4 regions of the Ralstonia psammae genome follow, and region 2 is predicted to be linked to each of the others. Evidence: predicted binding sites of a transcription regulator. Region 2 holds the regulator's gene; each other region holds the start of a gene.
The links. Region 2 encodes FNR, which switches genes on or off when oxygen is low (the NO sensors DNR and NnrR bind a similar motif). Its sites were predicted from a motif close to TTGATNNNNATCAA; they were not measured.
Positions count from the first base shown of each region.

Region 1: a site for FNR is predicted at 1,187-1,200, ahead of R2N16_RS12520 (universal stress protein). Genes of this name have one in related genera too.
Region 3: a site for FNR is predicted at 1,178-1,191, ahead of R2N16_RS15405 (oxygen-binding di-iron domain-containing protein). Genes of this name have one in related genera too.
Region 4: a site for FNR is predicted at 926-939, ahead of R2N16_RS21675 (OmpW/AlkL family protein). Genes of this name have one in related genera too.

Region 1 is NZ_CATZBU010000005.1:86,543-88,740, reverse strand. It holds gene R2N16_RS12525 (RT0821/Lpp0805 family surface protein) at 1-378, opposite strand, end outside; gene R2N16_RS12520 (universal stress protein) at 670-1,104, opposite strand; gene R2N16_RS12515 (acyl-CoA thioesterase) at 1,289-1,732, shown strand; gene R2N16_RS12510 (hypothetical protein) at 1,842-2,063, shown strand; gene R2N16_RS12505 (hypothetical protein) at 2,149-2,198, opposite strand, start outside.
Region 2 is NZ_CATZBU010000002.1:180,999-183,196, forward strand. It holds gene R2N16_RS04490 (sulfite exporter TauE/SafE family protein) at 1-441, opposite strand, end outside; gene fnr (fumarate/nitrate reduction transcriptional regulator Fnr) at 624-1,352, shown strand; gene R2N16_RS04500 (hypothetical protein) at 1,374-1,628, opposite strand; gene R2N16_RS04505 (FixH family protein) at 1,625-1,852, opposite strand; gene ccoG (cytochrome c oxidase accessory protein CcoG) at 1,879-2,198, opposite strand, start outside.
Region 3 is NZ_CATZBU010000007.1:29,258-31,455, reverse strand. It holds gene R2N16_RS15410 (DEAD/DEAH box helicase) at 1-998, opposite strand, end outside; gene R2N16_RS15405 (oxygen-binding di-iron domain-containing protein) at 1,252-2,067, shown strand; gene R2N16_RS15400 (TetR/AcrR family transcriptional regulator) at 2,051-2,198, opposite strand, start outside.
Region 4 is NZ_CATZBU010000014.1:106,581-108,778, reverse strand. It holds gene R2N16_RS21675 (OmpW/AlkL family protein) at 182-856, opposite strand; gene R2N16_RS21670 (transposase) at 1,105-1,830, shown strand; gene R2N16_RS21665 (glutamate synthase-related protein) at 2,090-2,198, shown strand, end outside.

The DNA of each region.
Region 1 (2,198 bases), on a different contig from region 2:
GCGCCGCAATTTCCATTCGCCGCTCGGCTGCTTGCACAGCCATGCCGTCCATTGCTCTTTGCTGCTGCCGCGCGTGAGTTCGCTTTGCAAGCGGCGGCACGATTGGCCCGCGTCGGTCTTGGATTCCAGCGGCGTAATGGTGGCGTCGACGGCGGGCTGCTTGCCCATGGCGGGCGACGTCCATTGCGCGGGGGTGTTGTCGGCGGTGCCCTTCAGCACATCGCCGATGGCCTTGGTGAACGACTTCAACTCCGTCGGGCTCATCGAGCCGATGATGGTGCTGGCCAACACGTTGCGGAAATAAGCGAACGACGGCGTGGCGGCGGCAAACAGTGCGGCGCCCGCGAGGGCGAGCGCAAGACGGCGGCGATGCGACATGGGGCCTCCCAGGATGTGACGAAAAGAAGCCTTCATCCTAGACCATGGCGCATCGGCCTGGGGTGGCGCTGTCTGCTCAGCCGCCCAGCTTGTCGAGCAGGCTGTACCAAGCCACGGCCGCCGCAATGTAGAAGCGCTGCAACCCATGCAGTGGGATCGGCGTGATGGGCGACACGGGATAGGGACGCGAAGCTCGGCCCCGCACTGTTGCAATGTGCGCGGGCGATCAGTACGTCAGTGCGGGCGGTGGGGTAGCGAGGCGTGCGGAGAATCGCCGCGACCGTGCCACCGTCAAGCTTTGGGCGCCTTCACCAGCACTACCGGGCACTCGGCATGGGCCACCACGCGCCCCGCCACCGAGCCCATGATTGCCTCCACAAACGCGCCGCGCCCATGTGAGCCGATGACGATGGCCGCCGCCCCTGCGGTTTGTGCGTGATGCACGATGCGGTCCGGTGGAAAGCCCACGAGCGCGTGCTGCTCGAACGGCACGCCAGCCGCACCCAGAATCGCGCAGACCGATGCCATGGCGCCGGTGCTTTCCTCCGCGTACCACGCGTCAACCTCTGCCTTGCCGACGAGCGACTTGATGTCGCCCGAGAGATCCGGCATGCAATGCACCACGTGCACCGTCACATCGCTGCCGAAGAGCGTCTTGTCGGCAATGCAGCGGGCCGCCGCGTCGGAATAGTTCGATCCGTCCGTTGCCAGTACGAGGGTTTTCATGTGGCCTCCTTGCCATGTCTGCGGCCGCGCCGGTGTGGGGCCGGTACCTGCTTCCAACGTAAGCGCTGCTGAAAGCGGCGCGTTGATACGCGTCAACGGAAGCGCCATGGCGAGGTCGCGCTGTCAGCGCTTGCACAGGAAGGCAGGCAGAATGCGCAGGTTGACCCGGATTCCTGCGCCCCACATGACGACCACGCCATCCCTTGCCGATTACCCGCTGCAGTCCACCGACAAGCTTCGCTACGGCGACACCGACCGCCAGGGCCACATCAACAACGCCGTGTTCGCCACGTACCTGGAGACAGGCCGCGTGGAGATGCTCTTCACGCCCGACAACCCGCTGGCCGCACCCGGCTGCGAGTTCGTCATCGCGCAACTCGTGCTCGACTTCCGCAACGAAATCCTCTGGCCCGGCTCGGTGCAGGTCGGCACGCGCGTGGCGAGCGTCGGGCGCAGTTCGGTCAAGCTGGAGCAGGCCATCTTCCAGAACGGCCGCTGCGCCGCCACCTCGCAGTCAGTGATCGTGCAGATCGACGTGGCCACGCGCCAATCGCACCCGATTACCGACAGCGCCCGGCAGCGCCTTGCCGCCCTCACCGCCACCCCGGCCGGAGCTGAAGCCGAGTGATGCACGCTGTACGCAAACGACCGCCCGCGGAAAATTTTTAACTTTGCTTGCACTTATGCCGCTTGCTGGTGGGAAGATGACCCTCCCGTTCAATCACGCGGAGGTGACCATGGGACTGTTGGATGAAGTGGGCAAGATCGCCGGCGCCGTCGCCGCCGTTGAAGCCGCCGAGAAAGTCGATCCGGATGCGGGCCTGCTGACCAAGGCTGTTGCCGCCGTCGCCGGTTTCAAGGGTGCAGGCGCACTGGAAGAGATGCTGGAAAAGAAGGACGAAGCCAAGGCCGAAGGCGCCGAGGCGGCTCCGGAAGATGGAGCCGCGCCGCAGGCTTGATTGGCTTGCAGGCGTAAAAGGATTTGGGGGACCCCGCCGGTTGGCGGGGTTTTTGTTTTATTGAACCGTGGAGTCCGCAGCAGCCTTATGGTTCAGACCAATTGTCTGGTGCACATAGCTTCATTGATTTCAGAG
Region 2 (2,198 bases):
CCGGCGCAGCAACGGCGGCTGACGTTGCAGCCTGCCGCCCAGCGTGGCGGCCACTCGAGACAGGCCACCCGCGACGCGGCCGAGCCAGCGCTCAAGCCACACACTGCGCCACGCATCTCCGGCAGACCGCACAAGCAGCAAAACCCCGTAGGCGAGCAGCAACGCACTGGCGAAGGCAAACAAGCCGCGTTGAATCGGCAGCCATTGCTGGCGCCAGACGGTCGCGCCCATCGCACCCATGATTGCGCCAAGCAGCGCGTAGGTGGTCAGCCGCCCCGCATGCATGACGACCTGCTCAAACCAGAGCCTGCGACGCGACACGATCCGTACCGCCACGCCCCCACGTTCGGCCGCGAGTGCAATACCACCGCACATCGCCAGACAATGCACACCGCCTAGCAATGCAATCAGAAAAACGCTGAGCAGCGCCGCGGCACTCATCTTTCTGACGCTCCTTTGATATGGGCCAAAGTTTTCGTTTTACTGTTGCGAACTAAGCGTAATCGGCGCGATTTGCCGCATCGGAAATGTCCGATGACAAGAAGGTCGCCGTTATAATAAGCGTGAGTTGCACCACAAGAATTACTCATTTCACTTTCACGAAATTCAGCCGCCCCCGCCCCGTGCTCACTCGAATCGCACTTACCGATCAAGCCTCGCGTTGCTCCACCTGTGTACTCGGGCAAATCTGCCTGCCGGTGGGAATGAACTCGGACGACGTGCGCAAAATGGACGATTTGGTCGGCGAGCGCATCCGCATTAAGAAGGGGCAATCGCTCTACTCCCTGGGTGAGCCGCTGGAAGCGGTTTACGGCATTCGTTTCGGCACGCTCAAAACCCACCTGACGCTTGAAGACGGTCGCCACCAGATCACGGGGTTCCACCTGCCGGGTGAAATCGTCGGGCTCGATGGCATTGGCGATATGCGCCACGTGTCGGACGCTACCGCGCTGGAAGATACGGAAGTCTGCGTGGTGCGCTACGACGAGTTGCAACACCTTTCGCGCCGGCTGCCTTCGCTGCAGCATCAGTTCCTGCGCATCATGAGCAAGGAAATCTCGCAGGATCATCTGATGTTGCTCACGCTGGGTTCCATGCGTGCGGAGGAGCGCCTCGCTGCGTTCCTGCTCAACCTCTCGAAGCGTTCGGCCCAGCGCGGATATTCCTCCACCGAATTTGTGCTGCGCATGAGCCGCGAAGAACTTGGCAGCTATCTGGGTCTCAAGCTCGAAACCGTCAGCCGCCTGTTCTCGCGCTTTGCCGAAGCGGGCCTCATTCAGATCCGCCAACGGCACGTCAAGCTGATCGACCTGGCCGGCCTGCGCCAGGTCATGAGCGGTCAGGCCACCTAAGCTGCTTTCCATGGCGCCCGCTCACACGAGCGGGTGTTCATGCGCTTCGAGTTTGCCGATGCCCGGCGACACATAGAGCGTCAGCGCGCTCGACAATCCGCACAGCAACCAGAACAAAAAGAACGACATGGTGTAGACCGCCTGGGCCGACACCGTGATCTGTTCGCCGAAGAAGCGCAGGTCGGCGGGGTCCACCACCGCAAAGACCACCAGCTCAGCCAGCGCGGCCGACAGAAATGCCGGCCACAGAATCCACATCAGCAGTCGACGCTTCATCGGGCCTCCGCGTGGATGGCATGCGCCGGTGCGACGGCCGTCTTTTCGACGACTAAACCGCGCCGCACGACGTTGTCGTGAATAACGGCATCGGGATGTGACATGGCCAGCCAGATGGTGACGCCACAGCCGATCATGGCGACGAACGGCCCGGCCATCAGCAGCCACGGCCAGGGCTCGCGCCACCAGGGACGGACCGGTGCGGAAGATTGCGTTGCGTGCATCGTTGCCTCCTGTTGGGGATGCCGCGTCAGCGCGGCACGATGAAGCTCGACGGTTCGCGCAGTACGAGGCTGTCGCTACCGCTGTCTGCATGGATGACGAAGCGGATCTTGTGCGAGCCTGGGGCGGCGTCGTCGGCCGGCCGGCGTACACGCACGGGCAGCAGCCGGTTGGCCGCCGGCGGCAGTTCCAGTGTGGTCGACTCACCGCGACCGCCCTGCACGTCCAGTTCCGGCATGCCCTCTGCGGTGATGGTCACGCGCACGGGGTGCTCGGACGCGTTCATCAGCTGCAGGCGATAAACGTTCTCGATCTTGCCGCCTTCCACTTCACGCGCCAGTGCACCGC
Region 3 (2,198 bases), on a different contig from region 2:
GGCATCTGCGAGATATCGAGACCTCGCGCTGCCACGTCGGTGGCAACCAGCACATCCACGGTACCTTGCTTGAACGCTTCGAGCGTTTGCATGCGCTCGGTCTGCGTCTTGTCGCCGTGGATGGCGTTGGCGTTGATGCCTTCGCGCTCCAGCGCGCGCGCCAGGCGCGAGCAGCCGATCTTGCTGTTGGAGAACACGATGCACTGGCGCGGCAGGCCTTGCTCTGCGCGCTGGCGCAGCAGATGCACGAGCGCCGCCTGCTTGTGGTTGTCCGGCACGGTGTAGATAACCTGGCGGACGTTCTCTGCCGTGGCGTTGCTGCGTGCCACCTCGATCGTCTGCGGATGACGCAGGTAGCTGGCAGCCAGCTTCTTGATCTCGGGCGAGAACGTGGCCGAGAACAACAGCGTCTGGCGATGCGCCGGCAACAGGTTGATGATGCGCTGCAGGTCGGGCAGGAAGCCCATGTCGAGCATGCGGTCGGCTTCGTCCAGCACCAGCATGCGCACCTGCGACAGGTTCACGCTGCGCTGCTGCACGTGGTCGAGCAGACGGCCCGGCGTGGCAACGAGGATCTCGACGCCGCGGCGCAGTTGCTCCGTCTGCGGGTTCATGTCGACACCGCCGAACACGACGGCGCTGCGCAACGCCGTGTACTTCGCGTACTTGGCAACGTTGTCGTATACCTGGTCGGCCAGTTCGCGCGTGGGCGTGAGGATCAGCGCCCGCACCGGGTGGCGCGCCGGCGACGCGCTCGTGTTGGCTTCGGGCAGCAGGTTATGGATGATCGGCAGCGAAAACCCGGCGGTCTTGCCGGTGCCGGTTTGCGCGGCGCCCATGACGTCGCGGCCGGCAGTCACCACCGGAATGGCGGCAGCCTGAATGGGCGTGGGCTTGGTGTAACCGCTTTCGGTCAGCGCGCGGAGGACGTCCGGATGCAGGCCGAAGCTGTCGAATGTCACCGATTCATTGGCCGGCGCTTCAGACGCTTCAGACATCGTTGCAGTATTCATAGGGGGAGATGCGGCATGCCGGTTGGCATGGCGGCGCGCCAGACCCAAGCGGAAAACCCCGCGTGCGGCTCGCGCAAAGCGTTAAAAATCAAAAGTTTATCACGTGAGACCCCGCGCGGGATGGATGATCGGCCACCCAGGCCAACGCCGGCGCCACAGCCGCCTTGACACGGATCAAGTGTGGCGGGCACGCGCTGCGCGACCATCGGGGCATTCCAACCGCGCCCCGTCCTCTCTCATGGTCACCACGCTTTACGAAACGCTCGAGCATGTCTGCCTGATGTTTTCGGATCTGGTCGACGATCACGACGACCTGCCAGTGCAGACCAACCAGTTCCTCATCGTCGATCACGGCCACGGCGCCCTGATCGATCCGGGCGGCCAGATGACCTACAACGCGCTGTTTCTGGCGATGAACCGGTACTTCCCGCCCAAGCAGCTCGACTATGTGCTGGCCTCGCATGCGGACCCGGACATCGTCGCCTCGGCGGGAAGGTGGCTGACGAGTTCCAGCTGCGACATCCTGATCTCGCGCGTATGGGAGCGTTTTCTGCCGCATTTCTGCACCGTCGGCAAGACCGAGGGCCGCATCGTGCCGATCCCGGATACGGGCATGGCGATTCCGCTGGGGCAATCGCATCTGCTGGCGGTGCCGGCGCATTTCCTGCATTCGGAAGGCAATTTCCAGTTCTACGATCCGGTGTCGCGCATCCTGTTCTCGGGCGACCTGGGGGCATCGATGGTGCATGCCAACGTAGCCGCCAAACCCATTGAAGATTTTGATGCACACCTTCCGCTGATGGCGCCCTTCCATCGCCGCTACATGAGCGGCAACCGCGTGTGCCGCCTGTGGGCGCAGATGGTGCGCGGGCTGGAAATCGAATGGATCGTGCCGCAGCACGGCCAGCCCTTCCGCGGGAAGGCCATGGTCAACCGGTTCATCGATTGGGTGGAAACGCTCGACTGCGGCATCGACCTGATGACGCCGGAGATCTTCCGGCTGCCCGCCTTGCCGAGCGCAACTGCTGGCGCAGCGCTCAGGACGCGGGTTTAGCAGCCAAGCTCGGGGCGGCCGGCAGGATGATCTTCATCATGGCGCCCGACAGCTCAACCGCCAGCACCTCGGCATCGATGCGCGACGGGTCATGCCACGTGTACATGAAGCCCATGACGCCGCCCATCGAG
Region 4 (2,198 bases), on a different contig from region 2:
GGCTCCTAGAAGGCCTGGCACCAGACCCACGTCAAACGCCCAAAAAAAATGCCCGGCCGCCCCAACGCATGCCGGGCCGAACGCGCCAACCACCGCCGACGAGCGCCCCCGCCGTCGACGGCCCCTGCGGCACGTCGGTAAAAGTCGATCAGGACAGTGTCAGTTCGCTGATCGTCCTCCCTTAAAAGCGATAGCCCAGGCCGACGCCCAGCAGCCACGGGTCAACCTTGACCTTGCTGATGGTCTGGCCGGCCATCTTCAAGTCGGCGCTGATCCAGGTCTTCTTCAGGTCGACGTTGAAGTAGAAGCGTTCGGTCAGGCGATAGTCGAAGCCGACCTGCAGCGCTGGGCCGAAGCTGTTTTTGCTGAGATTCAGCGAACCGACACCCGGCACCTGCAGATTCACATTGGAGATGCGCGTGTAGTTGATGCCCGCCCCCACGTACGGCTTGAAGCGCGACTCGGGTGTGAAGTGGTACTGCATCGTCAGGATCGGCGGCAAGTGGCGGAAATTGCCGATCTTGGTGGGCCCGCCCAGCGCGCTTTGCATGACCGTCACGTCCTGCTGCTGCGGGTACGTCAGGATCAGCTCGGCCGCGAGGTGCGGCGTAAAGAAGTACGAGATGTCCAGCTCGGGCAGGACCTTGTTGTTGATCTGAATGGCGTCAGCCGGAATGGCAAGCGCCGGCACCGCATCGGACTTGTTGGCGGCTGTCAGGTTGACGGCGCGCACGCGCACCATCCAGTTGCCGGTGGCCGGCGGCAAATCCGTGCTCTGCGCAAAGGCGGCCTGGCTGAATCCGGCGGCAAACATTCCAGCGGCTACCGCTACAGCGGCTAGGCGGTGAAAAGCCATGAATCGCTCCCTCTCTGTTGTCTCGTGATGTGATGGGAGCCAGTCTCGCGGGGAAGTCGCCCGGCCGATTTGCTCGGGATCAAGTTCCACCGGTCGTCGGGGGCGTGTAGGGCCCCCGATTTGACGGCACGCAAACTCCGCCGTTGCACCTCGACGACAGGCGGTAGGCAAGCGTTTGTCTGCCAAAAATTGGGGACAGATTCGACGGCTCAGGCTACGATGGCACCTTTCGCCGCCCCGTCTTTTCCATGGCCCGCCTGCCTCGCCTCAGTCCCACCGATGTCCCTGTGCACGTGTTGCAGCGCGGCAACAACCGCCAGACCGTCTTTCGCAACGACGACGACTACGCGTTCTACCTCGACACGTTGCGCATGGCAGCCCGCGAGCACGACTTCGCCGTCCATGGGTTCTCCCTGATGCCGAATCACGTCCATCTGGTCGGGACGCCCAAGGTGGCGGATAGCCTCTCGCGCACACTGCAGGCCGTGGGACGGCGCTATACACGCTACTTCAACGCCGCCGCCGAACGCAGCGGCACGCTGTGGGAAGGACGCTTCCGCTCGACCGTATTGGATCCGGCCGAATGGGTGCTGCCGATGCTGTTGTATGTAGAGTCCAACGCCGTACGCGGTGGGCTTGTCAGCACGCCGGAAGAAGACCGATGGAGCACGTATCGTCATCACGTCGGCATCCAGTCCATCCCGTGGGTGAGTGACCACTATTGCTATTGGCGGCTTGGTAATACGCCATTCGAGCGCCAATCGCGCTATCGGACGTTATGGCACGAAGGTCTGGGTGCAGACCAACTGGCGCAGATTCGCCAGCACGTGCACAGCGGTTGGCCGCTCGGCAATGAAGCGTTTCTCGCAACACTGGCGCGCACCGGAGGCCGTCGCGTTGCGCCGTTGCCCAAGGGGAGGCCGCCTCGGCAACCCGCAGAAGTGGGAGCGCAGGACAGCGCCCACGCCGAATAACGAGGGCGATGCCGTCGTACGTAGGGGTATCGGTGTAGCCGAATTTAATCTGTCCCCATTAATAAACCCGCACTGATGTCGTGCATTTATTAATTTGCTCTGACCCCATTTAAAAACTTTTGCCTGTTACGGGCCACTCTTTTATATTCGTTTCACCCCGCATTCATGGTGCGGCGCGCCATTGCCTGTCTGCCACCGCATCCGCACCATCGCGAGGGCCTTCTGCGGCGCGCTGTACCCACAACATCGGAAGATCGCCGTGGAACAACATTCTTTCCCCGCCGCGCCGTCGGCCCAGGGTCTGTACGACCCGACCAATGAACACGACGCTTGCGGCGTCGGCTTCGTCGCTCACATCAAGGGCAAGA